Regions from separate parts of the Celerinatantimonas marina genome, predicted to be linked through region 2. Evidence: riboswitches for the same ligand, from Rfam matches in the RefSeq annotation. Region 2 holds a riboswitch; the other holds the start of a gene.

Region 1 (15,344 bases), on a different contig from region 2:
CTGGATGCTTTCAATGGTGATTACATTCCTGAACATTTAATGACGAAAGAGTTTTTAGAAGAGACCCGACAATTAATGAGTCCCGATGGGATCGTCGTCGCCAATACCTTCTCGACCAGTAAACTCTATGCTTACGAGTCAGTCACTTATCGACAAGTTTTCGGCACTTTCTACAACTTTAAAATCCCCTCGCAATCGGGCAATCGAATCATTATCGCGAGTAAGCAGCCCTTATTGGATCAAAAGGCCTTAAAGGCCCGAGCCGAAACACTGGAAAAACCACTGGCAACTTATGGTGTATCGATTAAACGTTTTCCACATTACCTCTCAACCAAGGCTGACTGGAAAACAGACGTTCCGCCATTAACCGACCAATATTCCCCGGCGAATTTGCTACGTTAGACAAAAACGGCGACCCGAAGGTCGCCGCAGTCATCCGTATTCACACAAGCTTAGAAGCAAGCTTCCAGGATCTGCTCGATATCTTCTTGCGTCACCGTTTGATAGCTATTGCCCAAAATGAGGGTCGATGCTGCAATTTTAGGTAACATCTCACGAGTCGCGCCCAGTTCCCGCAACGAAGTAACGATGCCACACTCTTTAGCAAATGCTTCCAGGGCATCGATACCTTCCAGCGCGATCACATCTTTGGTTTTGCCTTCCGCTGAAATGCCCCAAACCTGCGTTGCGAAACGAACAAATTTATCCACACCACCGCTATAAATATGCCGATAGTAAGGCATTGAGATCGCCGCCAACCCCATTCCATGAGAACAATCGGTATAGGCGCCCAGTTGATGTTCGATCATATGCACCTGCCAATCCTGAGATTTAGACAGCCCGGTCATGGTGTTCAGGGCGAGTGTCGCATTCCACATCAGGTTACTACGCGCTTCGTAATCCTGAGGATTTTTTAGTGCAACCCGCAAATTATCAATCGATGATTTCAGCAAGCTTTCAATCACATAATCGGTCGTGTTCGCCCCTTCATCTGAAAAATACTGTTCCATCAGGTGTGACATCGTATCGAAGACCCCACTAACCATCTGATATTCCGACACAGAGAAGGTATATTCCGGATTCAAGATCGAGAATTTAGGATTCACAAATGGTGGAAAAATACGCCCGGCTTTATTTTTGCTCGCTTCGTGAGTAATCACCGAACCACCGTTCATTTCAGAACCGGTTCCCACCATCGTCAAGATCGAAGCCACTGGAACAACTTCATTATCGACATCCTGAAACTCCACCCAATATTTCTGAAAGGGATCATCTTTACAATAAGCCGAAACAGAGATCCCTTTCGCACAATCGATCACCGAACCACCGCCCACCGCTAGGATCAGGCTCACGTGATGATCACGAACCAGTTTCGAACCTTCCATCAGTTTGTCATAAGTTGGATTAGGCATTACTCCTGAGAGTTCAACTACTTTTTTACCGGCTTCTTTCAAAATAGTGGTCACTTGATCATACAGGCCATTTTTCTTAATGGCGTTGCGACCGTAAACCAACATCACGGTTTCACCGTAATTTTTCAGTTCATCCGACAGTTTTGACAAGGAGTCTTTGCCGAAATGAATCGTAGTCGGGTTATAGTATGAGAAATCAAGTTGCATAATAAACTTCCTTCTTGGACGTGATACTCTCAATATAGATGTATCCGCGCTCCCCATCATGCGGGTTGCTCATAGCCAGCTAGGCCAATATTCCGTTTAGGGATAACACTCTAAATTAAGAGTTTCCTCATCGTTTCCATACTCGGACGATAAGGCGTATAGAATAATAGGATCTCGTTCGCCGATGTATCGACCAATGGACCAAGTTGAATCGTTTGCCCCGTGTCCGACACTGCGCCCAAACACGGGGAACCAGCATTTTTTAGATTGACGACTGCACGTAAAAGATGCTCGTTACGAAGTGTTGATATTGTAACGTCAGCAAGTCGAATATAAATATACGATGCGCTATCATTATTGCCTAATCGTATAAATGATTATACTGTTAGGCAATCTTTCTATGTTTAGTCGGGTGGGAGAAATCATCCGAAGGTCAAATTCAAATACGCTGATTAATGGCAAACTGCGCCAATAAAACCCTATCAGCTAGACAAACGCCATCAACGTGAAGTTTCACTACAACACGAACAAGTAGCCAAGCGATGCATTTGCAAATGAAACCACTCCCCGCTGATACCATCAAAGCTACTAAAACGGCCGACTTGGTCACTTGGGATCCCAACAATCAACTTAATGGCTTCTAACGCTTGCGAGCAGCCAATCAGCCCAACCATCGGCCCTAAAACGCCCGCCGTGGAACAATTTAATACCGCATCCGAAGCCTGAGGGAACAAACAGCGATAACAAGCACTATCTTCCTGACGATAATCAAACACCATCAACTGCCCATCTAGTCCGACAGCAGCCCCACTCACTAAAGGTACTCGAGCCTTTAAACAAGCATCGCTTACCGCGTAGCGGGTATCGATATTATCACTACAGTCCAAAACGACATCCGCTTGCATCACTTCCATTTCCAGGACCTGTTGGCTCAATCGCCTTTGCACCGGCCTAACCTGAACCCATGAGTTCAAATCATGCAGCCGAGCCTTAGCCGCCATCACTTTAGGTTCACCCAGCTGGGATTCGCCATAAATAATCTGTCGCTGTAAATTAGATTCACTCACCACATCATCATCAGCGATCACCAGCCGACCGATCCCGGCCGCGGCCAAGTACAAGCTTACCGGAGATCCCAGTCCTCCCATGCCGACAATCAACACCGAAGCCTGACGCAAACGCAATTGCCCCGCCTCGCCCACTTTACCCAGCAGTAAGTGGCGACTGTAGCGTTTGAGTTCCGCATCACTCAGTTGATTATCGGCCATCGATTATTCTCCTATTATTTGCATCAATTCTCTAACAACTTGCTCTGGGTGATCACTGGCCGTAATCGCACTGACAATCGCCAAACTATCAGCCCCAGCCTCCAACACCGACTCCGCATTGCTCCGATTAATCCCCCCAATCGCCACAATAGGACAACCAGAGCCCACCAGCGCACAATAGCGGGCTAACCGAGATAATCCTAAAGGTTGGGTCGCCATCGCTTTGGTCTGGGTCGCAAAGACATGTCCCATCGCAACATAGCTAGGAGACAGTTGCAATGCTCGCATCAGCTCATAGTAACCATGGGTACTAATCCCCAATCGCAGCCCCGCCTGAGCAATGGCTTCAATATCGACTCGACCAGCTTCAATATCATTCTGACCCAGATGAACCCCATAGGCACCATACTGAATCGCCAACTGCCAATAATCATTGATAAACAGCTGCGCCTGATACTGTTGGCTTAATGCCACACTACGTGCAATCTGTACCGACAATTGGGGATCTTGTGGGTCTTTAATTCGCAGCTGGATCGTTTTAACTCCGGCTTTCAGCAATCGTTCAATCCAATCCACACTATCCACGACCGGATATAATCCTAGCGGTTGTCGGCAACGAGCCAATGGAACGGTCGAGGCTTCAGGCCAGTAATGCGTCAGTCCCAAAGCCGCACCAACAAGACTTTGTCCCGATTCAACTCGAGGATAATCATCTCGCGCTACCGGCCATCCCACATGGGCCACGGCTCCGGGCAGCGACTGCTGAGCGCGGGCCTGACGTAAACCCGCCGTCACATAAGCCTTGCCCAAGGTAATGGCGTCCACCAACGATTCCCCCCGCGCCAACATAGCCGCAATAGCGGAGGATAAACTGCAACCGGTCCCGTGGCTATGCGCCGTATCAATTCGCTCGCAGCTTATCGCCCTGACAGAAGTTGGCGTGCAGATCAAATCGCAGCACAGAGCACTCTCCAGAGGACTATGTCCGCCTTTGGCTAATACCGCACAACCACATTCCTGAACCAACGCCATGGCTGCCTGACGCACGGTCGCCGGAGAATTTAATTCCCGGCCTGTTAAGGTTGCTAGCTCACTCGCATTGGGAGTCACTAAATCGGCCTGTGCAAATAACAGCTTAAACTCATCCAACCGTTCTATTTCTGCCAACGTATAGCCACTACTGGTAACTAATACCGGATCAATCACGATTTTAACCAAAGGATAATGCTGACGAAATGACGCTAAAAAGCGAGTGAGCAGCCGCACTTGTTCAGCATTGGCGATCATACCGATTTTAATCGCCCGAGGAGGTAACGGTGCCAGCGCTTCCAACTGCAATGCCAGAAAATCGTTCGAGCACGCTTCAACCCCCAACAATCGCTGGCTATTTTGAGCCGTCAACGCGGTAATGACGACCGAAGGAGTCACGTCCAGATCATGCATCGTCAACAGATCGGCCACAATACCAGCCCCCCCACTGCTATCTTGTGCGGCAATAATCCAAGTGGGAGATTGATTTTCAGAGTCTTTCATCAGTATCAGCTCCTGCTACGCTATGATAAAGTTCATCACCTCCGGCTTTAAATTTTTCCGCCATCTGAGAAAGCCCCTCTTCAACCCGAACCTCAATAGCATCGCCTTGAGCCCGCGCTTGAGCATAATCTCGAACCTCTTGGGAGATTTTCATCGAACAGAATTTAGGCCCACACATCGAACAAAAATGCGCCACTTTGGCTGATTGCTGAGGAAGTGTTGCATCGTGATAAGCCCGGGCGGTATCCGGATCCAGAGCCAGATTGAACTGATCTTCCCAACGAAACTCAAAACGAGCCTTACTCATCGCGTTATCCCGCACCTGAGCCCCGGGATGTCCTTTAGCCAGATCGGCGGCATGCGCAGCAATTTTATAGGTGATCAAGCCTTGTTTAACATCCTCTTTATTTGGTAAGCCAAGATGCTCCTTCGGCGTGACATAACACAACATGGCACAGCCATACCAACCGATCATCGCCGCACCAATTCCCGATGAAAAGTGATCATACCCCGGCGAGATATCCGTCACTAACGGCCCTAAGGTATAAAAAGGGGCTTCATCACATAGCGCTAACTGCCGATCCATATTTTCCCGGATCCGTTGCATCGGAATATGCCCCGGTCCTTCAATGATGACCTGCACCTCATGCTGCCAGGCGATCTGGGTGAGTTCCCCCAAAGTTTCCAGCTCAGCAAACTGCGCCGCATCGTTGGCATCGGCAATCGAGCCCGGACGCAGCCCATCCCCAAGACTCAGGCTCACATCATACTGCTGACAGATCTCGCAGATTTCTGCAAAATGGGTGTACAGAAAGCTTTCCTGATGATGGGCCAAACACCATTTCGCCATAATCGAGCCGCCCCGGGACACAATCCCGGTCAGACGATTGGCGGTCAGTGGCACATGATGCAATCGAAGCCCGGCATGGATGGTAAAGTAATCCACCCCTTGTTCAGCCTGCTCAATGAGCGTATCCCGAAACATCTCCCAATTCAGGCGCTCAGCAATACCATTGACCTTTTCCAGCGCCTGATAAATCGGCACGGTTCCAATCGGAACCGGAGAGTTGCGAATGATCCACTCCCGCATCTCATGAATATTGCGCCCGGTTGACAGATCCATTACCGTATCCGCACCCCAGCGAGTCGCCCAAACCAATTTTTCGATTTCTTCTTCCATCGATGAACTCATCGCTGAATTGCCGATATTGGCATTCACCTTCACCAAAAAATTTCGACCGATAATCATCGGTTCAGCTTCCGGATGATTGATATTGGCCGGGATAATCGCGCGTCCCCGGGCAACTTCGGATCGCACGAATTCCGCACTAATTTGAGCCGGAATCGCCGCGCCGAAAGATTCTCCAGCATGTTGGTGATCCAATACTTCATCACGCAGCTGCGCACGAGCCCCATTCTCTCGGATGGCAATATATTCCATTTCCGGGGTAATGATCCCAGCCCGGGCATAATGAAGCTGAGTTACAATTTGCCCGGCTTTCGCCCGCCGCGGTAGCGGCTGAGTCGGAAACCGAAGTTCAAAATCGTCATCGCGAGATAAACGCTCCTTGGCATAATCCGAGCTAAACTGAGTGAGTTGTTGAGTATCATCACGCTGTTCGATCCATGACTGCCGGATCTTGTGAAGCCCCTGACGAATATCAATCGTCGCATTTAAATCACTGTAACTACCTGAATTATCATACAGATAAACCGGCTCATTGGGCTGCCAACGCGGAGATTTGGCGCTGCCTAACTGGGTTGGTGTTAACGTAACTTTTCGCATCGCCACCTGAATATCGGGCCTGGAACCGGGCAGATAAACTTTTTCAGAATTGGGATACGTCTGAGCCTTGAGTTCGTGGATCAACGATCCTGTGCTATTTTTGGATGGTGTTTTTTGCATGACATCGCCTCAAATCATAAATATGGAGGCTTGTCGGGAGTATCAACAGGGGGGAATCAGCATCGGAAAATTTCAAAATCCAAGTCATGGATCATCGTTTATCACCGCTGTTTTCTCACTTGTTCCCTTCGCAGGCATTATCCTGATCAGGTGATACGGATCTTATGGGCTCAATGAACGAGCGTCACAATCTCAGCCTTTCGGCACTCCGACAAGTTGCCGATCAGTATAAATTTTTAAGACTAAAACACAAGGGCCCATCAAAGTGCCCCATGCCTGACTTTGTCGGGAACCCCACAATCAACCGAACAATTCACGATGTGAGGATTATTTCAGTTCGAGATTAGTACACAATAATTAATTGTTTTTATTGAAATTTATTTAAATTACAAAAAACTCATTACTCTGGTATACAACTTGCTCAAGGGATCAGATTGACTTCTTTTTCACTTTGCGTCAGCTCAGAGAGGCATAGCTATGACCGATACTGCGACCGCTATTCCAGAAACCGAAATGGGAACTCCGATTTTTCAGCCCGGAGCGCTGAATATCGTGATGTCTGTTCCCTGTCCCATCAAAGTTAAATTTAAAATGGTCCTTGAAACGTTTATCAACGATTATAATGCCAGCCACGACATGCCGATCTACTGCCCATCCATCATGGATGGGATCCCACATGGTCTAGAGGGGATCCTTCGAGAAGTTTCTGATGCAGAAATGTTACCGGACTTGTGGCTCAGTACCAGTATGCGAACCGCACTTTCGCAACCGTTTCGTTCTCGATTTGTGGATACCGGTCTGCTTCAGGGGATCAATGATGATGTAAGTCAGTTTCCCTCTCGTTTTAAAGAGGCGGCAACGCAATACAATCTTGGTTTTTTTGCCTTTGGGAACTGGTCATTATTATGTGATCTCAGCGTGAAAACCGCCCCCCCCTATCCCCAGACTTGGGAAGATTTACTCGATCCAATCTATCAAGGACAAATTGCTATTCACGGCTGTCACGGTGAAGTCGGAGGTATGACACTGCTACAAATCCTACACCAACGCTATGGGGATGAACGAATTTGCCAACTGGCTCAAAACATCGGAGGAGTCCGACATTTTTCGAAACTCATCAAAGCCGTTGACTCCAACGATAAAGAACGGGTGGCCTATAACATTCTGCCCAATGCCATCATCAATCAACTCCCATCCCGAAAACGAGCCGCCATTATTGAACTGAAAGATGGTCCACTACTCACCCCGATGACGCTGTTTGCCAAACGAGACAAACTCAAACAGTTACAACCTATTATCGATTTTCTGAAAGGACCGGACATGACACCCGTGTTTAGCCTTGGCGGTTTTATCAAACCCGAGTTGATGGACTGGTCCAAACCCTATCTCTTCCCGGACTGGGATATCCTGCTTCAGACCGATCACGCCAAACAATCTGAACACTTAAACACGACCTTTATCGACGCGCTCGCGCCCGGACTCATGACGGTATAATTATGAAACTTATTACAGTCTCAGGCCCTCCATCTTCGGGGAAAACTTCCGTACTCACGCATGTCATTACCGAAATGCGTCAAACCCAGCAGATGGGCGTTGTCAAATTCGATTGCTTGTCAACAGAAGATGATCAGCGCTACCAAGCTCTCGATGTCCCCGTCAAAGTCGGATTATCAGGCAATCTTTGTCCCGATCATTACTTTGTAAGCAACATTGAAGATTGTTTACAGTGGGGAATTGAGCAAAAATTCACCACCCTGTTTACGGAAAGTGCTGGATTATGTAACCGTTGTTCCCCTCACATCCGAGGCGTTTTAGCCGTATGCGTCATCGACAATCTGATGGGCTTAAAAACACCAAAGAAAATCGGTCCGATGCTACGACTGGCGGATATCGTAGTGATTACCAAAGGGGATATTGTATCTCAGGCCGAACGCGAAGTGTTCGCCTATCAGGTTCGCCGGGCTAATAGTAAGGCCCGGATTCTACAAGTGAATGGGATCACCGGTCAGGGAGCATTTGAACTGGCTCGGCTATTAGCGCAAGCTGATGAAACGGTCACGGTGACTGGAGGGAAGTTACGATTCGCCATGCCAGCCGCGCTATGCTCCTATTGTCTGGGCGAAACCCGTATTGGCGATGAATTCCAGCTCGGCAACATCAAAAAGATTAAGGCTAGCTCATGAATCAACAAACGCCTTCGTGGGAACATACCCCCCTCATCACATTATTCAGTCACTTTCCGGTCGCAGCCGAGGAATTTACCCGACTGCAACTCCCCAATTATTTGGCCCGACAAACACTGAATGAATATATCCAACACTTGGATGAAAACGAATTGGAAGAACTCGGATATGCACGGGAACAATTACTGGAACACTTTTTAACCCTATTACAGGAACAACAAGGAGTGTTGCAGCCGACCGTCTATTCCATTCAGTCACTCACCCTATTGCCAGGCCATAACAAAAGTGGTGAAGCCGAGCCCATCACGCTAACCCTGCGCCCAGGTTCCATTACTAGTATTGTCGGCCCCACGGGCTCAGGGAAAAGCCGACTTCTGGCTGACATCGAATGGCTGGCACAAAAAGATACCCCAACCGGACGAACGATTCTCATCGATGACAAACTCCCTGATCCGGAACACCGATTTTCACTGGAGCATAAATTGGTTGCCCAGCTTTCACAAAATATGAATTTTGTGATGGATACCTCCGTGGCCGATTTTATCCAACTGCATGCACAGAGTCGGCATCAGGATAATCCACAGATCGTTCAGACAATTCTGGATCAGGCCAACCAACTAGCCGGAGAACCCTTCGCTGCCAACACCCCGATCACCGGATTATCCGGCGGACAATCCCGAGCGCTAATGATCGCAGACACTGCTTTTTTAAGTGCATCACCAGTCGTTTTAATCGATGAAGTCGAAAATGCCGGCATTGATCGTAAAAAAGCGCTACAGCTTTTAATTCGCAATGAAAAAATAGTCTTGATTGCAACGCATGATCCACTACTGGCACTGATGGCTGAGCAACGATTAGTCATTCGCAATGGAGGAATCGCCGAGTGTCGCACCACCAGCGATATTGAACGCGAACAACTCCACAAACTCGAAATCATGGATGCCAAAGTTCAATCACTTCGTGAACGACTTCGACATGGTGAAGAGATAGTTGCCGACTAGCCCTCCTCTTTTAAGTTGTCAAATCCGTGATTCATATCCGCAGCAGGACATGAATCACTTTTCAACGAGGAACGATGACGCTTTTACGGTTAAATCCCTGAGCTGACATACATACTGATCAATAAACCCACGGATAAGCTTACATTCGCCAAGAGTGATAATTTCGCTGTGGTTTTGAGTAATCCATCCAGAATTTTAGGATCCTGACTGCGATAGACCGTCACAGCCGATTTCAAAAGAGGTATTGCCGCCAGTAAGACCAGATAGCCCGCCCGACTATGGCTCAGGGTTAAAAAGCCAATAAAAGCAAAAAATGCCCCAAAGATTAAGATCTGATGATAAATCCGAGCACTTTTCCCGCCCAAACGAACCGCCAGTGTATGTTTGCCTGCGGCTCGATCCGGCTCTAAATCTCGAATATTATTGATGTTCAAAACAGCAGCGGAAAGTAATCCACTCGCAATTGCAGGCAGCCATATCGCCGGCTCCAATGACCCGGTATGCAGATAGTAACTCCCCGCAACACCTAACAGTCCAAAGAATAAGAAGACGCTGACATCGCCAAACCCTCGATATCCATAGGGAAGTCGTCCCATCGTATAGGTAATCGCCGCAATAATGGCCATAATTCCCAAACCGATAAAACAAAGCCAAGCCTTCCAATGATGACCCAGACTTACCGCCAACAGCGCGATACCAGATAAAACGGCCAAACCGGCACACACCAACACCGCCCGTTTCATAGCAGATAACGAAATCACTCCCGATTGCACGGCTCGTCGCGGACCGACACGCGTTTCATCATCCGTACCTTTTACTGCATCCCCATAATCGTTAGCAAAATTAGATAAAATCTGCAGCAATAACGCCGTCACTAATGATAGAACGAACACCGAACTACGGAAGCTATGATGATACACAGCCAAAGCACTACCCAACAATATCGATGCGGTCGCAACCGGTAATGTCCGCAATCGCATTGCTTCTATCCATGCTGATATAACCATTTGTCATCCTACCCTGTCGTAAAAACATCCACCTTTGTTTCTGGTCAAAACGGATCCATATCCTTCTGTTCAGCCTTGCCAAAAACAGTTACATTGAACCATTAATTGCCGGCTTATGGGATCAGTAGTTCATTAATGATTGATCAAAAACAACTTGATCAAGCGCTTCATGCTTTATCCAGTCCTAATAAACGAAACTATCAGCAAATTAAGCTTTCCTGCTCAATTGTTGATGAACTGGCTTGGCTGGCCTCCCAATCCCATCCCATTCAGGGATTCTGGAAAAACCGGGCCGGAGTCAGACACTGCTATATAGGCATTTTTCGCCAAGCCGGAACGCTGGAACAGTTGGAACAGTTAAAACAACAATTTCCTCAAAGCCGATTTTATGGGGGGTTGTCATTTGATCCCCAAACCTCTCAATGGCCCGGCTTTGGCCCGCTTCGGTTTATTTTGCCCCGCATCGAATTAATCTGCCATCATGATACGCCCCAATTGATTATCCATTGTTGGCTTTCGGATGAAAACCGAGAGGCGGAGATCCGTTCTATTCGCCAAGAAATCGCCCAGTTATCCGAGGAAAAACCACTGCACTGGCAACCGGTGCATGCCACATTCGTCGGTCATCTGCCCACCATTGAACGCTGGCGAAAAAATGTCTCGCAGATTTGTCAGGAAACCTTTAGCCAACATACCCACAAAGTCGTTCTCGCCAGAGCGAGCACCTGGCAACTCGCTCATCCACTTAATACTCTGGCCCTCATGCAAAAATGGCAGCAAACCGAACCCGACAATTATGCATTCTGGTTACGTTATGATAGCCATCGGAGCTTTTTTGGCGTCACGCCGGAACGGCTCTATCTCAGGCAACAGCAACAGTTTTACAGTGAAGCATTGGCGGGAACCTGTCGTATCGGCACCGATGAACAGCATTCGTTAGCCCTCGCCCAGCAATTGCTGAATGACGCTAAAAACATCCATGAAAATCAATTTGTGGTCGATGCCATTCAACAACAGCTTGAATCGTTCACCGCTGAAGTCACCATTGCTCCGTTAACCATCCGTCGCCAGAGTCAGGTTCAGCATCTAAGCCGTGCTATCGAAGCACAGCTGCATTCAAAAGTCACCGACCAAATGCTTATCTCAGCATTACATCCCACACCAGCCGTCTGCGGTCATCCAAGACAGAATGCCTACCAGTTTTTACGCCAGAATGAACCCTTTGAACGAGGCTGGTATGCCGGAGTTGTCGGATGCATCAGTGCTGAAACCGCAGAATTAGCCGTTGCGATCCGCTCCGCGATGCAAGATGGCGATGAATTAACAACCTATGCGGGAGCCGGAATTATCAAAGCCTCACAAGCCGAGTTAGAATGGCATGAACTCAACCAAAAAACGGCAGCGCTGCAAGGAATACTTCATGGTTAACCCCCAGTGTAACAATTTAAATTTACTATGGGCCGAATTAATAATTGAGGAGCTCTTCCGTCTGGACGTTCGACATATCTGTATTGCGCCCGGCTCCAGAAGTGCACCACTCACACTGGCTGCCGCCAACCATCCCGAGCTGATTCGTCATGTGCATTTTGATGAAAGAGGACTTGGTTTTTTTGCTTTGGGTATCGCCAAGGCAACGCACCAATCGGTCGTCCTCATCTGTACCTCCGGAACAGCAGTCGCTAATCTTTATCCCGCGTTTATCGAAGCGGCTCAATCTGGATACCCTCTCATTGTGCTGGCGGCCGATCGCCCGGAAGAACTGATCGACTGTGGGGCCAATCAGGCGATCCATCAACCCGGGATCTTTGCCAATTATCCACACCGCGAACTGGATCTGCCGACACCAGATATTCATTTTCCACCTCGAGCGCTACTCGGTAAACTCGATGATCTCATTCAGCAAGGTGCACAGCAAAAGGCTCCGGTTCTGATCAACTGTCGTTTTCGGGAACCGTTTTATCCAGATGAAACAACCACTGATTTTTCTGAATATCTATCCGGTCTTAAAACATGGTTCACACATCGGCATCCCCTTTGCCGAATTCACCCTCATCAGCTTCAGATTTCCTCTCATCCGCAATGGCCGCCTTTACCTGAACAACGTGTACTCATTATCCTTGGGGCCTTAGAAAGCCCAGAGATAGCCCAACAAATTGTGCAATGGGCCAACCAATCCGGATGGCCGGTGCTAGTGGATATCCAATCGCAAGCACTAGCCATGGAAGGGGTCATCCACAGTGCAGAACAACTGATGTATCATTCTCGGTTGCAAAACGATACCGTAGACTGGATCATTTCATTTGGTGGGCGCTTGGTTGGAAAACAGCTCCAAAAATGGCTGGATCGACAAACCGCCCAGCACTGGCATATTCAACCGACCGGGAAACGACTTGATCCCAACTGGCAAATCAGCGAAAGTTGGCATTGTATGATTGAACAGTGGCTACAAAGTCATCCGCCTTTAAATCGAAATAGTCTGCAATCCTCCGCTTGGCAACATTGGCAACAACAATTGCCAGCCCCTGACGGAGAAAACGAACTGACATACTGTGCAACGCTATCAACATTGATTCCATCTCATAGTCAGTTGATGATCGGTAATAGTCTGGCGATCCGACAGATGCAACTTGTTGCCGGAGGCCGGTTAAAACCGGATATCACCATTTATGCCAATCGGGGCTGTTCGGGTATCGATGGTTTAATCGCGACCGGATGTGGTCTGGCCAGTACCGGCATCACAACCACGATGATTCTGGGAGACATCTCATTGCTCCATGATCTAAACTCATTAGCATTGACCCGACAACTCACTGCAACAGTCATTATTATTGTGTTCAACAATGATGGCGGTGCTATATTCGATCTGCTCCCGGTACCCAAGCAGAACCATATAGCCCGGGATTATTATCAACTTCCCCACGGGTATACTTTTGCTTCAATTGCCGCTCAGTTTCAGTTGCATTATGCGGTGATTGAAGGATGCCAGGCGCTGGCAACTCAATATACTCAGGCTCTACAAGAGGGGGGGATCCATCTACTTGAACTCAAAAGTCGCGCCGATACAGCGACTCGTGCAATCCATCGATTAGGAGAACAGGTGCGTGAGCTCACTTCACTTTAGTGTCAAAGGATCCAAAAACAACCCAGCGCTCGTTTTTCTGCATGGTTTTATGGGAAGCAGCAATGATTGGGGATACATCACATCCGCCTTAAGTGACCAATATTTTTGTGTCAGTATTGATTTGCCCGGCCATGGAATGAGTCAGGATGTGCAACCGGATAAACGACATGGCTTTCGGCAATGTCATCGTCTGATCGAACATGTACTGAAACAATTAGGGATCCGTCAGTACATGATGATTGGATATAGTTTAGGTGGACGCCTAGCGGCCTTTCATGCCAGCCATCACCCCAAAGGACTCAAGGCGTTACTTCTGGAATCGACCCATCCAGGATTAGAAGACGAAGCCGCACAAACCGCCCGACTACGCTATGATTTTACCTGGGTCAATCGATTGATGAATGACTCGTTAGAAGAGGTACTTGCCGATTGGTACAAACAACCGGTATTTGCCAATTTATCCGATTTACAACGCCAACATCAAATTGAAATTAAACGTCAATCTAACCCTCAATTGCTGGCTCAAATGCTGGAATCAACCAGTTTAGCCAGACAACCGGAACTCACCGCTAAATTGGCAAAATTAGATTGTCCCGTAGCGCTCATCGTCGGCCGGCAAGATCAAAAATTTGTCGTCTTAGCCGAAAAATTAATCCCTAATCTTCGTCAGGGAACCCGCTATTGCATTGACAATGCCGGACATAATGTCCATTTTGAGCAACCGGAAATTTATCTGGAAACGGTCCGCTCTTTTTTACAACAAGTTGAAATCTAATGAGGTTTTTATGAATGACCGCGATTTAACCGCACCCGTCCACTGGACCGATGTCTCGGGAGACTATCAAGATATCCTTTATCATAAATCAAGTTGCGGAATCGCTAAAATTACCATTAATCGTCCTCAGGTTCGCAATGCATTTACGCCTCGAACCGTGCAAGAGATGATCCAAGCATTAGCGGATGCTCGTTATGATGCCAACATTGGGGCCGTTATCTTCACCGGATCCGGTGATTTAGCTTTTTGTAGTGGCGGCGACCAGAAAATCCGTGGGGATTCTGGCTATAAAGATGACAGCGGTGTCCATCATCTAAATGTACTTGATTTGCAGCGAGATATCCGCAGTTGCCCAAAACCGATTGTCGCCATGGTTGCGGGTTACGCCGTCGGTGGGGGGCACGTTCTGCACATGCTGTGCGACCTGACCATTGCGGCTGATAATGCTAAATTCGGTCAAACTGGCCCGAAAGTCGGTTCGTTCGATGGGGGATGGGGAGCCAGCTATATGGCTCGCTTAGTCGGTCAGAAAAAAGCTCGTGAAATCTGGTTTTTATGCCGGATGTATGACGCACAAGAAGCACTGAACATGGGGCTTGTGAATACAGTGGTTCCACTGGCCGATCTGGAAAAAGAAACCGTTAAATGGTGTCGAGAGATGCTACGCAACTCACCTATTGCGCTGCGATGCCTCAAAGCGGCATTGAATGCGGATTGTGATGGTCAAGCCGGATTACAAGAACTCGCCGGTAACGCAACGATGCTCTTCTATATGACCGAAGAAGGTCAGGAAGGTCGTAACGCATTTAACGAACACCGGGATCCTGATTTTTCTAAATTCACCCGTAACCCATAATCGATGCACCTGCGCTGGCAATTAAAACTCTTTCTGGTTCGGACGCCTTGGCACTGTCCTTGGGATCCTCGCCAG
Region 2 (15,344 bases):
CTGCTGGATCCAGCGACGGGGCGTGATACCGTTGGTCACATTGGTGAACTTGTTGGGCCAGATCCGGGCGTAATCGGCAAACAGTACTTCGGTTAGCAGTCGTGAGTGAAGTTTGGCGACGCCGTTCACCGCATAACTGCCTATTACCGAGAGATTGGCCATCCGTACTTTGCCCTGACCGCAAATGAGTAGCTTGCGGATCCGTGGGAGTGGGAGCGGTTGGGGCTGTTGTCTGAGTTTGCTTTCAAACGCCTGATCAATACGCTGGATCAACTGGTAGTGGCGAGGTAATAACTGTTTGAAGAGTCGGTTGTCCCAACATTCCAGAGCTTCAGGCATCAAGGTGTGGTTGGTGTAGGCAAAGGTTTGTTGAGTGATCCCCCAGCTTTGTTCCCAGCTCAGATCATAGATGTCGATCAACTGACGTAGTAATTCGACGATGGCAATGGCCGGATGGGTATCGTTCAGTTGGATCACTTCAAAACGGGGGAGGTCGGCTAGTGAGCGTCCCTGTCGCTGGTGCCGGTCAAGAATATCGGTGATGGCACAGGTACACTGGAAATACTGTTGCATCAGCCGCAGTTTTTTCCCGGCACGGTGATTATCATTTGGATAGAGCACATGGGTCAGACTCGCAGCGGTGATCCCTTGTTGTTCCGCTTCTAGAAAATGGCCCTGATTAAATGCATCTAAGTTAAATGGATGGGCGTGTTCGGCATGCCAGAGTCGCAAGGGTTGCTGATAATCATTGCGATAACCAATGATCGCTATATCTCGGGCCCGGCCGATCAATGTGAGTTCCGGAGTCCAGATCCAGCGTTCATCCTGTTGTTGCAGTTGGCCGCCGAATCCAACGGTGACTGGCCGGCTGTCCGGAGTATGAAACCAAGGATAGTGTTCCCGGTCCCAGTCATCGGGTGATTCAACTTGTTGACCGTTTTCAAATGACTGGCGAAAGAGTCCATACTGGTAGTTCAGCCCATAACCGGTCGCCGGTTGCGCTAAAGTGGCCATTGAATCTAAGAAACAGGCTGCTAGTCGTCCTAAACCGCCATTGCCGAGTGCTGGATCCGCTTCGGATTCTAGCAGGTCGGTGAGTTGGACATCGTATTCGGCCATGATATCGGCAATCGACTGATCCCAGCCCAGATTTTGTAAGTTGTTTAAAGTGAGCCGACCGAGTAGAAACTCCATCGACAGATAATTCACATGGCGCCTTTCTGAATCAGCTGCTTGAGCAAAGTCACTGAGTTGATCCTGCACCGCCATACAGACTGCCTGCCACAGCGTTGATGTTTCCGGAGCGAGTGTAGCGCCCAGTCGCTTGAGATGACCGCTTAATGACTGACGAAATGCTTCACTATTTAAAGGTTGTCCCATAACCGTTATTTCCACCAAATGGTTGTTGTTGGTTGCTCACGCCGGGAAGCGATAGTTGGTATGGGCTGCGCCGGATCGCTCACCGCTTTGCGGTGGTGGCCTTAGACGTCAGCAGGGATTCGCTGCCCTTCGTGTTCGAATTAAACAGATGTTCAGGGTTATGGTGGTGGCTTTGTCGTTGAGGCACATCCTCCGGGTTTAAAATTTTTAAAGGAGGATAAAAAGGGCGTAGACAGAACTGTGAAACAGCCCGCTAAACCAAGATATTTTTGTGAAAAAAGGCCATTAAATTGTTACAAACAGCACTGATTCAACACCAGTTTTAAGATCCATAATAAACTAATAGTGATTCATCAGCTTAAATAGACTAGATAAATAATATGTTATTGCCTGCTAAACTCAGTCGTCCAAGACAACTTAAAAATGTAGTCATCCGGCAACGGTTACTCGATAAACTCGGCGACGCTAAAAATTACCATCTGGTATTGCTGACCAGCCCGGCCGGTTATGGGAAAACGACTATGGTGACCCAATGGGCGGAGCAGTTGCCGCATGTGGGGTGGTTATCCTTGGATGAACAGGATAATTTTAGCGAACGCTTTGCTGCGTATCTGGTTGAATCGGTACAGCAGGCAACGGATCAATTCTGCCAGCGTAGTTCGGTGATGGCGAATAAACGTCAGTACGCTAATTTAACGGCGTTGGTGAGTCAGTTGTTGGTCGAACTGTCGCAGTGGCCGGAACATCTGTATCTGGTGTTGGATGATTATCATCAGATCACCAGCAACGAGATCCATGATGCAATGCGCTTTTTTATTCGTAATCAGCCGGATAATGTCACATTGGTGATTTTATCTCGAATGATCCCAACCTTGGGCATTGCCCGGTTACGGATCCGAGAACGATTACTTGAAATCGATAGTCAGCAACTGGCTTTTACCCACGATGAAGCACAGCAGTTTTTTGAATGTCGGTTGCCGACTCCGGTCGCTAAAGAGCAGAGTGATAAGCTCTGCGATGAAGTGGCCGGCTGGGTTACCGCCTTTCAGTTGTTGGTCATTTCCTCCGGGATCGATGCGCATCCCCCTTTAAGTGGGCAGGGATTAGCAGGGATTAGTGCCTCGCATCTGAATGAATATCTGGTAGAAGAGGTGATCAATCGTACTCAGCCGCAGACTCGGGAATTTTTGTTGCGCTGCGGGCTACTGCGTTCCATGTGTCATCAGTTGATCGAAGCGGTGACCGGGTATCCGAACAGTCAGCAGTGGCTCGAAGAGATTGAGCGTCAGGGTCTGTTTGTTCAGCGGTTAGATGATGCCGGGCAGTGGTTCTGTTTTCACCCGTTATTTGCCAGCTTTTTGCGCCAGCGCTGCGCCTTGGAAATGGCGGAACAGTTGCCGGCAATCCATCAGGCCGCGGCACAGGGCTGGTTGGATCTGGGGTATCCCAATGAAGCGATTCAACATGCACTGTCTAGCGATAACAGCGATTTATTGATTACGATTTTAAGCGATTATGGCTGGACGCTGTTTAATCACAGTGAATTGGCGCTATTGAATAAATGTTTAGCGTCGTTTAGCAGCGAACAATTGGTGGCGTATCCCAAACTCTTGTTGCTACGAGCTTGGCTGGCTCAGAGTCAGCACCGGATCAGTGAAGCCGAATTGTTATTGGTCGATGCCGAAACATTGCTACAAGAGCACCATATTGAGATCAATCGAGAATTAAATGCCGAGTTTCAGGCGCTACGGGCTCAAGTGGCTATCAATAACGGGCAGTTAGAAGCGGCGGAGAGTTATGCCCGGCATTCGCTTGATGAATTGCCTGCCCATAATTTCTATGCGCGCATTGTCGCAACTTCAGTGATCGGTGAAGTGCTGCACTGCCGGGCACAGTTGGAGCAGGGGCTCAAAGTGATGCAGCAGTGTGAGCTGATGGCGATTGAACATGGCGTGTTTCATTATGCGTTGTGGTCATTGCTGCAACAGAGTGAAATTTTAATTGCACAGGGGCTGTTGCAGGCGGCTTACGAAGTGCAGGTACGCGCGTTTCAGCTGGTTGAAACGGAGCATCTGCAACAGCTTCCGATGCATGAATTTTTATTGCGATTGCGCTCGCAGTTACTCTGGTCCTGGGGTCGGCTGGATGAGTCGGAACAAGCCGCTCGCAAGGGGTTGGATGTTATCGCACATTATCCGGCTCGCCAGCAGTTGCAGTGTCTGGCCATGTTAGCTAAGTGTGATTTAGTCCGCGGGAATCTGGATAATGCCCGGGTACATCTGAGCCGTTGTGAGAATTTGCTCAGCGGCGGTTACAATCATATCGACTGGATCATCAATGTCGATAAACCGCGGGTGATTTATTGGCAGATGACGGGCGATCGTAATGCTGCATTACAATGGCTGGCCACCACGATGCAACCAGATGGGGCTGAAAATCATTTTCTGCAGGGACAGTGGCGTAATATCGCCAGAGCACAAATTATCGTCGGCCAGTATCAGGAGGCGGAAAAAACGCTGACGATGTTGAACAAGAATGCTGAGCAGTTGGGGTTGGTGAGCGATTTAAATCGGAACTATCTGATCCTGAATAGTTTGTATTGGCACAGCGATCAGCCGGTTCTCGCACAAAAAGCATTGATTGAAGCTTTGCGACTGGCCTCTCGGACTGGATTTATCAGCCATTTTGTCATCGAAGGTGAAATTTTGGCGCAGCAGTTACGGCAATTGCTGCAATTGGATGTATTAGGTGAGCTGGAAACTCAACGGGCTCATTCGGTATTGAGGCAGATCGATCAGCACGATAAGCATAAAGTCGCCCATTTTGATGAGCAGTTTGTGGAGCAATTATTACAGCGTCCGGATGTACCGGAGCTGGTTCGAGTGAGCCCGTTGACGACCCGCGAATGGCAAGTCCTCGGGTTGATTTATTCTGGGTTTAGCAATGAGCAGATCGCAACCGAACTGGATGTGGCCGCGACAACGATTAAGACGCATATTCGTAATTTGTATCAAAAATTGGGGATTAGTCATCGCCGGGAAGCTATTGCTCAGGCTCAACAATTTTTACAGATGATGGGGTATGCTTCAGAATCGGAATAAGTTTAGTGGATCACGTATAACCCCCACCTGACCTCCCCCTTATCAAGGGGGAGGAAATTACCGAGTTCCCCTTTCTCAAGGATGGAAATTACTGAATTCCCCTTATCAAGGGGATGGAAATGACCGAGTTCCTCTTCTCAGGGGGGATGGAAATTATCGAATTCCTTTTTATCAAGGGGAGAAAATCATTGTCCCCTCCCTTTTGAAGGGGAGGGCTAGGGTGGGGTTGGTTTTTCAGTCACTTCGATCAATTTAATAATAAAAATATCAATTATAGATGTTCCATCTATTGACAACTGCGGAGCCATAGAGAGGTAATACCTCATTATTCCATGTAATCGCATGATTCATATGAACGATATTTTTAACTCCAAAGCTAATAAAAAACGACGACAGGAATTACGGGGCCATATGCCTGAACCAGAACAGCGATTATGGCATCGAATTCGCGGTCAACAGTTGGGTGTGAAATTTCGACGTCAGCATGGTATTGGAAATTACATCGTTGATTTTTACTGTCCGAAGCTTGCGTTGGTGATAGAACTAGATGGTGATAGTCACTATGTGAAAAATGCACAGCATTATGATCAGCTGCGTGATGATTTTATGGATTCCTTGGGATTAAAAATCTTACGGTTTACCAATCAACAAATCATGGATGAGTTGGATATGGTGTTACAGGTGATTTGGAATGCGGTGCATTGATAGGATGGGGGGATCGCATCAATTAACCCCCTCCCGACCTCTCCCTTAATAAAAAGGGCGGCGTTAGAGATTTTCCCTTGGATAAAAGTACTTCTCTTGTAATTCCCTCCCCTTTTTAAGGGGAGGGTTAGGGTGGGGTTGTCGAACGACTCCTTGATGATTATTTGGATAAATGAACGGATTACTTATTGAAAATAGAATGAATATTGTCGCCATAAATTTGAAGGCTGGGCGTCTGTATTTTTTGTTGAATTAATATCGCACCACTCTTTATAAAAATCAGATTAAATATCCGAGTCAAAAAATAAAAGGGAGATCAATAGGCGCGATAGTTTAAATCGGTGGGGGCCTGACAAATCTCATTTGCGGGACTTAATCGTTCATTATATAGTCAATATAGGATGGATAATGGCCGAGTGAGGGAACGTATGTGGGGTCCTAAATCACAGCAAGAACGGGAAGATGACGAAGTAAAATTGGGCATTTGGCTAGGGGAGCATGAAAGCTATCATGTTCGTTATAAAGCCAAGCAACTAGGTTATGAGTTGGATGATCCGAGCCATCGGAAACGCGATCAGGACTCGACACCGGCGACCCCGGATGTGGTAGACCGGGTATTCGATAAGATCCCGGTGAAAGTTTATGTGATTCTGGCGTTGATTTGTGGGGTTGGGCTGGGATTTATCGGTTCGGATAGAGGCCGAAATCCAGAGGGTTTCTTTTTGGGAATGGGGATCGGTGCTGCTATTGGAGCTGCAATTTTGCCACTTTTGCGGGCGCTGTTGCAGTGGTTAATAATCCTGATCCCGGTTGCCATTGTGGTGGGAATTGTATTGGCCATGATTGCGCATTAGTGGCGGGTTGGTGCTGTTTGTTCATGATGTCCCGAAGCGGTACGGATGACCGTTTCGGGTTTTTCGAAAAGGATATTCAGTGTGTTTAAATCCATCCTGAACTAAGGCCCGGTTTGCTTCATTCATCAATCATCCTCGATCGCATCTTATTCAAAATGCGTTTTATTTGAACAAAATTCAACCATGAAAGCTTAACAGCCCCTAGCCACTGGCCATCGGGCTGTGTACAATCAATGTCGACTCGGGGTGCCGTAAGGCTGAGAAAATACCCGCATCACCTGATATGGATCATGCCATCGTAGGGAAGTCATCTCACCTATCACGCATTTTTTGTGGGGATGTGGCTTCCTGTAACTTAAGGAAAAAACATGCACCACTTTGTAAATCGACGTTCTGGACTTCCTCACCCTTATTTTATGTTGCTGATGGCACCGGTCATTTGGTCCAGTAGTAATGTGATCGGCAAGCTGTCGGTTGGCCTGTTGAGTTCTTATCAATTGACTTTTTATCGTTGGTTGGTCGCGACTGTCGTGTTGGGACTGATGTTCTGGCGTCGGATCCGGGCCGACGGGTCACAACTACTGGCTCATAAATGGTGGTTTTTGATCTGGGGGGGAAGCGCCTTTTGTGTCTTTAATCTGTTGCTCTATAGTGCATTTGCCTATGGTGCGCGGGCGGTTAATGTTGCGATTATTCACAGCCTGATCCCCGTGATGACACTCGTGCTGAGTGTGTTGTTGATGCGCCAGCGAGTGCATTATTTACAAGGTGTCGGTATTGGCTGTTCTTTGTTTGGGGTGTTGTGGTTACTTACCGATGGGGCTTTGGGAGCGTTGCTGAGTTGGCGGCCGACGCCGGCGGATAGTTTAATCCTGATCTCAGCTGTGATCTATGCTGCATATTCGCTGGCGCTGCGTCGGGCTCCATCATCAGTACACTGGAGTAGCCAGATGTGGGCGATGTGTCTGGCGGCATTATTGGTCGCCACCCCATTTTGGTTGTTTGATTCGTTGCGTGGCTCGCAATGGCACTGGTTAGAGCCGGAGCATCCATCTTCGCTGCAAATCACTCGAGCACTTGCCATTATTGTTTATGTTGGGATCTTTATCGCAATTATTTCAAAGTTGTTCTATATGGAAGGCGTGATTGCATTAGGGGGAAATCGGGCGGCATTAGTGATGAATTTATTGCCGTTGTTTAGTACTGCGATGGCGTTAGCGGTGTTTGCAGATGAGCGGGCTGGATTCAGCTCAGTGTATTGGGTCGCATTGGGATGTGTGAGCCTTGGGATCGTTCTGTCGGAGTTTGGTGCGCGCCGAAGGGCCCGTCTGTGTGAACGTGTGATGGCCGAATAAATGAGATAAAGCCTGATGTTGAATCAGGCTTCATTTAGGTTTAGGGCAAAATCGTATGAAGAATCGGATCGCAGCTTAATGCAATCCAGCCACATTTAGGTGGATGGCATAGACTTTATCGGTTGCCGTGATAAATAGCGTTTGCCGGTCTTGACCACCAAAGGTGACATTGCCAACTTTTTCCGGGATCGACAGGGTTGCCAGATGCTGGCCTTCAGGTGAAAAGACCCAGACGCCACCTGGTCCAGCACTGAACAGATGATTGTCTTGATCGACGGCCATTCCATCGGGATTTCCACGCTGAGGATCATGGCTGGCATCATAGAACACCTGACCTTTGCCTAATGAACCATCAGCTTTTACCGGATAGCGCATCCAGATTTTTTGGGGTTCGGAATTGCTGACATAAAGGTATTTTTCATCGGCAGAAAAAGCGATGCCATTGGGCCGAGGTAAATCGGTCACCAGCTGTTGCAGAACCGGTTTTTTCGCTGAGCCGCCGGCATACTGGCTAGCTGCGATGATTCGGTAAACACCGTCAACCTTCAACTGTTTTTTCGGATCTTTATCGCTCTGGGTTTCCAGCCCGTATGGGGGATCCGTAAAGTACAACGAGCCATCATTTTTATATATGAGATCGTTCGGACTATTGAGCAATTTTCCTTGATAACGCATAGCGAGCGTTGTGATCCCATCACTGTAGTGTGAACCATTAAGGCGGAAGACCATGCGACGGGCGTGTCCGGCGATCGTTAACCGCCCTTCAGGATCGACGGCCATGCCGTTTGACCCCGGTTCGATGCCCGCAAAAGGTGCCGATCCCTGATATCCCGTTTTTTTAGCAAAAACATGCACACCAGAATCTGGAGTCCAACTATAGATAGTATTGTCTGGGATATCGGAGAACAGCAATTGGTTTTGATACCAAACCGGGCCCTCGACCCAGTGATAGCCTTGGGCCAGAATTTTTAGTGATGCTTGTTCCGGAATAATTTGTTCGGTTCCCGGAACGAATCGTTCGACATGTAAAGGAACTGTTGATGAAGTGGTTGTTGGGGCCGCCAGACTACTTGCGGCCGGGAAGAGTAGGGCGGCAGCGAGTAATGTTGTTTTTATATTTCGATGTTCAATCAGATCCATTGGATACTCCGGTGTTATTTTTCGTTTTGTTTTATAGAGTTATATACATGACAACCTATCGGTTTGATTTCGATGACCGATAATTGTTACCCGTAACTGTTACCGGTAACTTCGATATGAAAACTATCCCTGGGAATGATATTTCGCAACTGTATGATGCAAATTTGTTGTTATTTTGTGAGCTGAATCTGAAAACGACACTCGAAATGGAAAAAATAACGAGCGCTCAAAGAGGTGGCCGAAGATGCAATAACCGCATGACTTTTGGAGTGATAAACATCAAGTGTAGGGATTTTTAAGTGTCCATAAACGGCCCTCATTTATTGATAAATAACTTTGTAAAAAGTGTGATCCTATCCTATAACTCATAAGAGTTGTGGATCTTAAAGCGGTTATTTAGGGTTCCGTTTTGATACCTTTTTTAAAAAAGTAACTTAAATGCAAATAATGATAAAAATGATAACGCGTAGCAGCATCGCTTCTAATTGATCCCCGTGGACGGGGGGTAATGCTTCGAAGGTGGGGCGCGAGAAGTGATGGATAAAGACCTATTGAGATTGTTGTTGATCGAGAACCGTGGGCCACATGATGAGGCCTGAGACATTCAGTGGATAGAAGGAATAAATTAATGGCGATTACCAGTTATGAAATAGATAATTATCGTGTTTATCATTACAACCAAGACAATGGTTATCAACAAACAGCGGTTATTAATTGCTACTATGATAATGCATTTAAGGGGAGTCTCTATTTTTATCAGGAAGGCGCCTCGATCCCTGCTAGCTCAAAAACCAGTGCCGGATATTTGTATCTTCGTTTTAGCGGCAGTCAGTTGGGATCCATCTTAGACACGCTTCGGCAGGAAAAGCCGCTGTATATTGGATTTAATGATACGAATTTATGGGGCGGGTTATCTACTAGCAATGAACCGATTGGGGAAGAAGAAGGTGTATGAGCCATCCGCTCTGAAACAGGCGTTTGAGCGCCTGTTTTGAGCTTTAAGTCGGGGGTTGAGTCTTATCCTGTGACACAGATTCCAGTGTAATCTGTGTATTCAGCCATTGGATAAATGCCTGAATCTTAGGCCGACTGGCATAACTCATCGGAAAAATCAGATCGTATCCCAATTTGGCTTTAACTCGCTCAAATGGGGCTACTAAAGCCCCCTGACGCAGTCGATCTCTCACCAATAACGTGCGGGCCATGCTCATGCCCATTCCTGCTTCGGCGGCATCAATCGTCATATCACAGTGATTAATAATGTAGTGCTTGGCTAACACATCCACAGATTTAAGGGCTGGATTACTTTGGCGATCGAGCCATTCATTCCACTCTTCATCCGGACGGATAAATTCTAATGATTCGGTGTTATGGATAAATGTAGCCTCACGAAATTGTGATTCCCAGTGCTTGGGCAAGGTGTCGCTGCCAAACAGCTTTCGGAAATAATCTGGGCTGCATACCGGCGTGAGTGCTTCATCAAATAATCGCTGATGCACAAAATTGGGATGGCGACCATCACTGTAATAAATGGCAATATCAACCGGTTCTTGCTGGAAGTTTAGTGGGCTGCCTTTCATACGAATTTTCATATTCAGATTCGGATATTGTTCATGGAAATCCGTCAGTTTGGGGAGCAACCAGATCTTGGCGAAGGTCGGCGCCACGCCAATATATAATTCGCCGCTTAACTCATTGAATTTGATATCGTCGATCTCAGAAAAAATACGATTAAATGAAGGCGTTAATACATCCAGTAATCGCTGTCCTTCCACGGTGAGCGCTAGTTTTCGAGTCATGCGCACAAACAACGAAAATCCCAGTTGCTCCTCTAAGCATTTAATGCGCTGACTGACTGCGCCTTGGGTAATACACAGCGCTTCGGCCGCCTTGGTAAAACTCAAACTATTCGCGGCCAAGCAAAAAGTATGCATGTTAGCCAATAACTGTTGATGGTGAAGAGTCGGATCCATACATTAGTTCATCTAATTCATAGGCGGAAATATTTGGTTTGTCGAGCGTTACTCGCTGTTATTTAATCAGATGAGATTATCCATAACAAGGAAAACGTATGAAACAAGGTCTGAAAATAGCGATTATTGGCGCCGGGTCCAGCTATACGCCGGAACTGATTGAGGGGCTGATTAAACGCAAAGATGAACTGCCGATCCGGGAACTATGGTTGGTGGATATCGAAGAAGGTTGGGAAAAAGTCACCATTATTGCTGGATTGACCCGACGGATGCTGGAAAACAATCAATTGAGTCATATTCAGGTCCATGTCACTTTAAATCGGATGGAAGCTTTAACTGGGGCTGATTTTATTTGTTCCCAGTTCCGGGCCGGATGTTTAGAAGGGCGAATTCGCGATGAGCGGATCTCGCTAAAATACGGCATGATCGGTCAGGAAACCAACGGGCTCGGCGGCTTTGCCAATGCCAATCGAACGATTCCGATCGCATTAGAAATTTGTAAAGAGATTGAGCGTTACTGTCCAGATGCCTGGTTGCTGAACTTTACCAATCCGTCCGGGATGGTTACGGAAGCCATTTTGCGTTACTCCCATGTGAAAGCCATTGGGCTGTGTAACGTGCCGGTGATTTTACAAAAAGGGATTGCTAAATTGCTGAATGCCGATGAAACGAAGTTGATCGTGCAGGTTGCCGGGTTAAACCATTTGATTTGGGTTCGGAAAATTTTAGATGGCGGCGTCGATAAATTGCCGGAAGTTCTAGAGCAGGTGGTGGCGGGAAATGATCCGCTGGTGCCATCGAATATTCCCCCGTTTCGCTGGCCAGCTGATTTGATCCGCAGCCTTGGCATGATCCCGTGTCCATACCTTCGCTACTATTATATTTCGCAGGATATGATGGATCAGGAAGTCGCAGAAGCTAATCGTGAAGGGACCCGGGGTGAAGTGGTGAAAGCCATTGAAAAACGGCTGTTTGATATCTATCGGCGGCCGCAGCAACATGAAAAACCCAAAGAGCTGGAACAACGAGGCGGGCAGTATTACTCGGAAGCTGCCTGCGAACTGATGACCTCCATTTATAATGACAAACGCACCATCATGCATGTGAATACCCGTAATAACGGCACCATCAGCGGGCTACCAGATCATTGCACGGTTGAGGTTAGTTGTGTGATAACTAAATCCGGACCATTACCGTTGAATGTGGAGCCGTTTGAAGAAGATACACTGCGGTTGATCCAGCTGATGAAACAGTTTGAATCTCTCACGGTTGAAGCGGCTGTAACCGGCAATAAAGAGCTGGCACATCGGGCCTTGATCCTCAATCCGATTGTCAATACCGGCAGCATACTAAAGAGTGCTTTAGACGAAACGATTCGGGAAAATTTGGACTATATGCCGCAATACCGACATCTGTATCAGTAGCTGAAAACTCGGACAGCCACCGGACGACGGCTGTCTGAGTTTTGTCTGAGTACGTAGCTTAGCTTTTGACGATATCAATACTGCCAGTCACCGTATTGTAAGTGGTGGTGTAGGAGCCATCATCTTTAGGTTGGGTGATTACATCAACCCGAAATCCCTGATTAGCTAATAATCGTTTCAGTTCACTGTAGGCTGTGTTTAATTCCCAGCTGCTGGCGCAGCCGAACAGTTTGAGTTGTTTTTTTTCGCAGTGGGCAACTGCCAGCTGGCTTACTTTTTTGGCATCTTCATCATTGAAAAAATCATCAACAGCCTGTACCAAATGGATCCCCCAAAGCCCGCCATTGCGATTTTTATCGTATCCCACCAGCCCGATACATGAAGTAAAAGGAGAAAAATTCAAACGGTTGGACAGCGCCCATTCATTCTCTTTAATGGTGGATGTTTCAGGATGGGTATTTTGTGTGTAATTCATCATGGCCTTCATTCGCTATGTGTAGAGAAAACAGAGGATGTAGCCTAACGCCGAAATGGGGGAAAAACCCGGTACCGTGGCGGAACTAATCGGTGTATTTAGTGAACCCGTGCGAGGATTTAAGGCCGATGATGGCGATGGTAGATGTGGCAATATCGAACTGAATGAGAAACTGGAACGAGATGATAATTTGGGGGGCTGGCAAGGATGCAACGCGAGATTGCCAGTGCTCTCCATTTGGTTTTTTTAGGTTCGCAGTGTCGGTCGGTAATGAATATTCAGTGAATTGCTGGAGCAGAGACGCATAAAAGAGCTTTGTCGCCAATGGCTAGATGCATTTTTTGAATGCAGAAAATATAAACATGTCGTGTAGCCGATGGTGAGACAATGTGGTGTTAAAATAGTAGGAAGATGTTATATAGCTCATATTTTCAATGAGTTATCGAATCAACATTTATTTTTAATGATCGTATGATTTAGGATATCGAGAATGGATTGTGTACATTATAGAACAGCGATGTTGTAAGCTAGTCTATCATGGCAGGTGAAAGGCTATGATGGGGCCTGCTCGGATTCATGTTTTTGGCGTTAACCTCAATGATCGAGGATACCCTCAGCACCGGGGGGAGTATATAGCCGTATAGGATCGTTTACCCAAGGATGTAAGGAACTTTAAAATGAAAAAAATCATCGCATTATCATCTGTGATGGCTCTGACATTAACATTGTCAGCATGTGGCGGAGGCCCTTCGGGTGATGATATTGAAGCTGCGCTGAACCGGGTGATTAATCAACAAACATCCTCGAGTCTCGTGGGGATGATGGGATTATCTGTGAAGATCGATTCGGTTGATCATGTGGATTGTGATAAATCTGGGGATAATTATAAGTGTACTTATGATGTGACCAGTACGATCACGAGTGAACTGCTGCAACAGAAAACCCAAACGAAAACTGAAACGACTACATCGGTGTTTGCCAAACGCGATGAAGGTTGGGTGTTTGTGCATTAATCAATTTTTGTGAGTTATTTCCCTTCTTTTAGCCTATAGCAGCCCAGAGGCTGCTTTATTTGGCCACTTTCAGCTATCGATTGGATTTTCAGAATGCTTCTGGGTGTGAGGTCGGCTGCACATATCGCCGGATATCGGAAGAACTGGTGTTTTTTTAGGCTCTCTACTGCTGATATGAAGGTAAATCATATAAGATACAGGGATCTTAAAAGGCATTGGATTGGAGAGGCGTTATGAAGTTATACGGCCGAGCAACATCACTTAACGTGCAGAAAATTTTATGGTTTATCGAAGAGCTGGGTTTGGATTATGAGCATATTGAGTTAGGGGGTAAGTTTAAGGGGCTGGATACGGCAGAGTTTCATCAGTTAAATCCGATGGGAAAAGTACCGGTTTTAGTGGATGCCGGGCATGCCGTTTGGGAATCACACACTATTTTGCGCTATTTAGCGGCAACCTATGCGGCGAAGAGTCATTGGTACTCGCAAGATGCGTATGAGCGGTCGATTTATGAACGGTGGATGGATTGGGCACATTTGGAGTTTCAGTCAGCTTTTATCGGGATTTTTCAGAATTATTATCGGGTTCCACCGTCCCAACGAGAGGTAACACGAGTCCAGCGGGAACTCGACCAATGTCGCCACTGTTTAAATGCTTTGGAAGAAGCGCTGACAGACTCCGATTATATCGCCGGTTCCGTGATCACATTAGCCGATCTGTGTTGCGGGATTATTATTTATCGCCTGATTTCTCAGGGATTAACGATTGAGCTTCCATTGAACGTGGCTAATTGGTATGTCCAATTACAGCAGCGCCCCGGTTATCAAAAATGGGTGATGACTGATTTTAGTGAATTGCAAGGTCGAGATACACACTAACGAAGTCACTAGATATCAACGCTGAGTATGGCCTTGGGTTTTGATGCGCCATGCTCGAGTGCTATGGTTGAACGCTTTCTCATCAATACCCTTAAAGGTCCATCGGCCTCAAAATCACAGCGTTAACTTCACAAGCTGAGCTTCGATTTAACGCTGTGCGATTGAGGGCTGCGCGATGTTAAGGGGCAAGTTCTCTTATCGTTGGCTGCGAGACTCATTTTTATCGGTCTGGTTGGTTTAAGTAGGCTGCTTAATCAAATGCGGATGTTCACTCCATGATCCATCGAGATGTTAAACATCAGTTAGCGAAGATAACGCCGATTGTTGATGATACCCAAAATGGGAGTAGACTGAAAGGGAGTACAAATATTCATTAAACTATGCCCATGAGTCCGGAAGGCAGTAGCACAAAATCTGATATGCCGAAAAATGAATCATAAAAGGGAAATAATATGTTTAAAAAATTGTTCCAAAAATGGAAAGCTGATATGGATACCCCTGCCTCAGAAGTGGACTTGTTTAGAGGACTTAAAACGCAAGACCCTTATTCAATACAAAAACAGGCTGAAGACCATCAAGAAGCGATGGATCGGGCTCTTTATGGAGGGTTTACAACACCCCCTAACGGCAAGTTCGGCGTTCCTTGGGATGGTAGTATCGATATGAGTGAATAACCAGTTGATTTAAAAGTCGATCAACCCACTTGAAATAGGGAACCTATCCTTTTATTGACCCCATGGTTCATTGTGAAAAAATGAAATTAAGTCGTGTATTCATTTATAGTCTGTGCCTTGTCTGTGTGAGTCCGTTATCGCGCAGACAAAACAACAAATCAATCAAGATAAAGCAAAAGAGTACTATGTCTATCGACTGCAACAGACACAACCACAAGCCGCAGCGGTGCTCAAACTAACCGACATGGCCTTCCAGATAAAGTGCAAACATAGCTTGTCTATTGCCTCAGAAAAGCAAATAAAGTATGGGGATGAGTCATCCGGATCCCACGTTTTATTGAAAAGTTAGAGTTGTCATGAGTATTGAACATT

The links. Region 2 has a riboswitch for thiamine pyrophosphate ahead of ABUE20_RS18305 (DMT family transporter). Riboswitches for the same ligand answer to the same signal wherever they lie in the genome.
Region 1: linked by a shared signal. The riboswitch ahead of thiC (phosphomethylpyrimidine synthase ThiC) and the one ahead of ABUE20_RS18305 (DMT family transporter) in region 2 are both predicted to bind thiamine pyrophosphate.

Annotation. Positions count from the first base shown of each region.
Region 1 covers NZ_JBFNXK010000008.1:172,636-187,979, forward strand. Annotated here, with positions in the region: gene ABUE20_RS11065 (spermidine synthase) at 1-402, shown strand, start outside; gene ABUE20_RS11070 (iron-containing alcohol dehydrogenase) at 453-1,619, opposite strand; gene ABUE20_RS11075 (HesA/MoeB/ThiF family protein) at 2,120-2,887, opposite strand; gene thiE (thiamine phosphate synthase) at 2,891-4,420, opposite strand; gene thiC (phosphomethylpyrimidine synthase ThiC) at 4,407-6,326, opposite strand; TPP riboswitch at 6,433-6,547, opposite strand; gene ABUE20_RS11090 (ABC transporter substrate-binding protein) at 6,804-7,820, shown strand; gene ABUE20_RS11095 (GTP-binding protein) at 7,823-8,509, shown strand; gene ABUE20_RS11100 (ATP-binding cassette domain-containing protein) at 8,506-9,510, shown strand; gene ABUE20_RS11105 (1,4-dihydroxy-2-naphthoate polyprenyltransferase) at 9,600-10,517, opposite strand; gene ABUE20_RS11110 (isochorismate synthase) at 10,653-11,945, shown strand; gene menD (2-succinyl-5-enolpyruvyl-6-hydroxy-3-cyclohexene-1-carboxylic-acid synthase) at 11,938-13,638, shown strand; gene menH (2-succinyl-6-hydroxy-2,4-cyclohexadiene-1-carboxylate synthase) at 13,619-14,413, shown strand; gene menB (1,4-dihydroxy-2-naphthoyl-CoA synthase) at 14,424-15,269, shown strand; gene menC (o-succinylbenzoate synthase) at 15,273-15,344, shown strand, end outside.
Region 2 covers NZ_JBFNXK010000023.1:8,439-23,782, reverse strand. Annotated here, with positions in the region: gene glgP (glycogen/starch/alpha-glucan family phosphorylase) at 1-1,380, opposite strand, end outside; gene malT (HTH-type transcriptional regulator MalT) at 1,761-4,481, shown strand; gene ABUE20_RS18315 (endonuclease domain-containing protein) at 4,833-5,186, shown strand; gene ABUE20_RS18310 (hypothetical protein) at 5,615-6,040, shown strand; TPP riboswitch at 6,273-6,362, shown strand; gene ABUE20_RS18305 (DMT family transporter) at 6,409-7,395, shown strand; gene ABUE20_RS18300 (SMP-30/gluconolactonase/LRE family protein) at 7,471-8,535, opposite strand; gene ABUE20_RS18295 (hypothetical protein) at 9,164-9,490, shown strand; gene ABUE20_RS18290 (LysR substrate-binding domain-containing protein) at 9,534-10,508, opposite strand; gene ABUE20_RS18285 (6-phospho-beta-glucosidase) at 10,607-11,932, shown strand; gene ABUE20_RS18280 (hypothetical protein) at 11,991-12,410, opposite strand; gene ABUE20_RS18275 (hypothetical protein) at 12,484-12,657, shown strand; gene ABUE20_RS18270 (lipoprotein) at 13,085-13,420, shown strand; gene ABUE20_RS18265 (glutathione S-transferase family protein) at 13,654-14,298, shown strand; gene ABUE20_RS18260 (hypothetical protein) at 14,751-14,972, shown strand; gene cyaB (class IV adenylate cyclase) at 15,329-15,344, shown strand, end outside.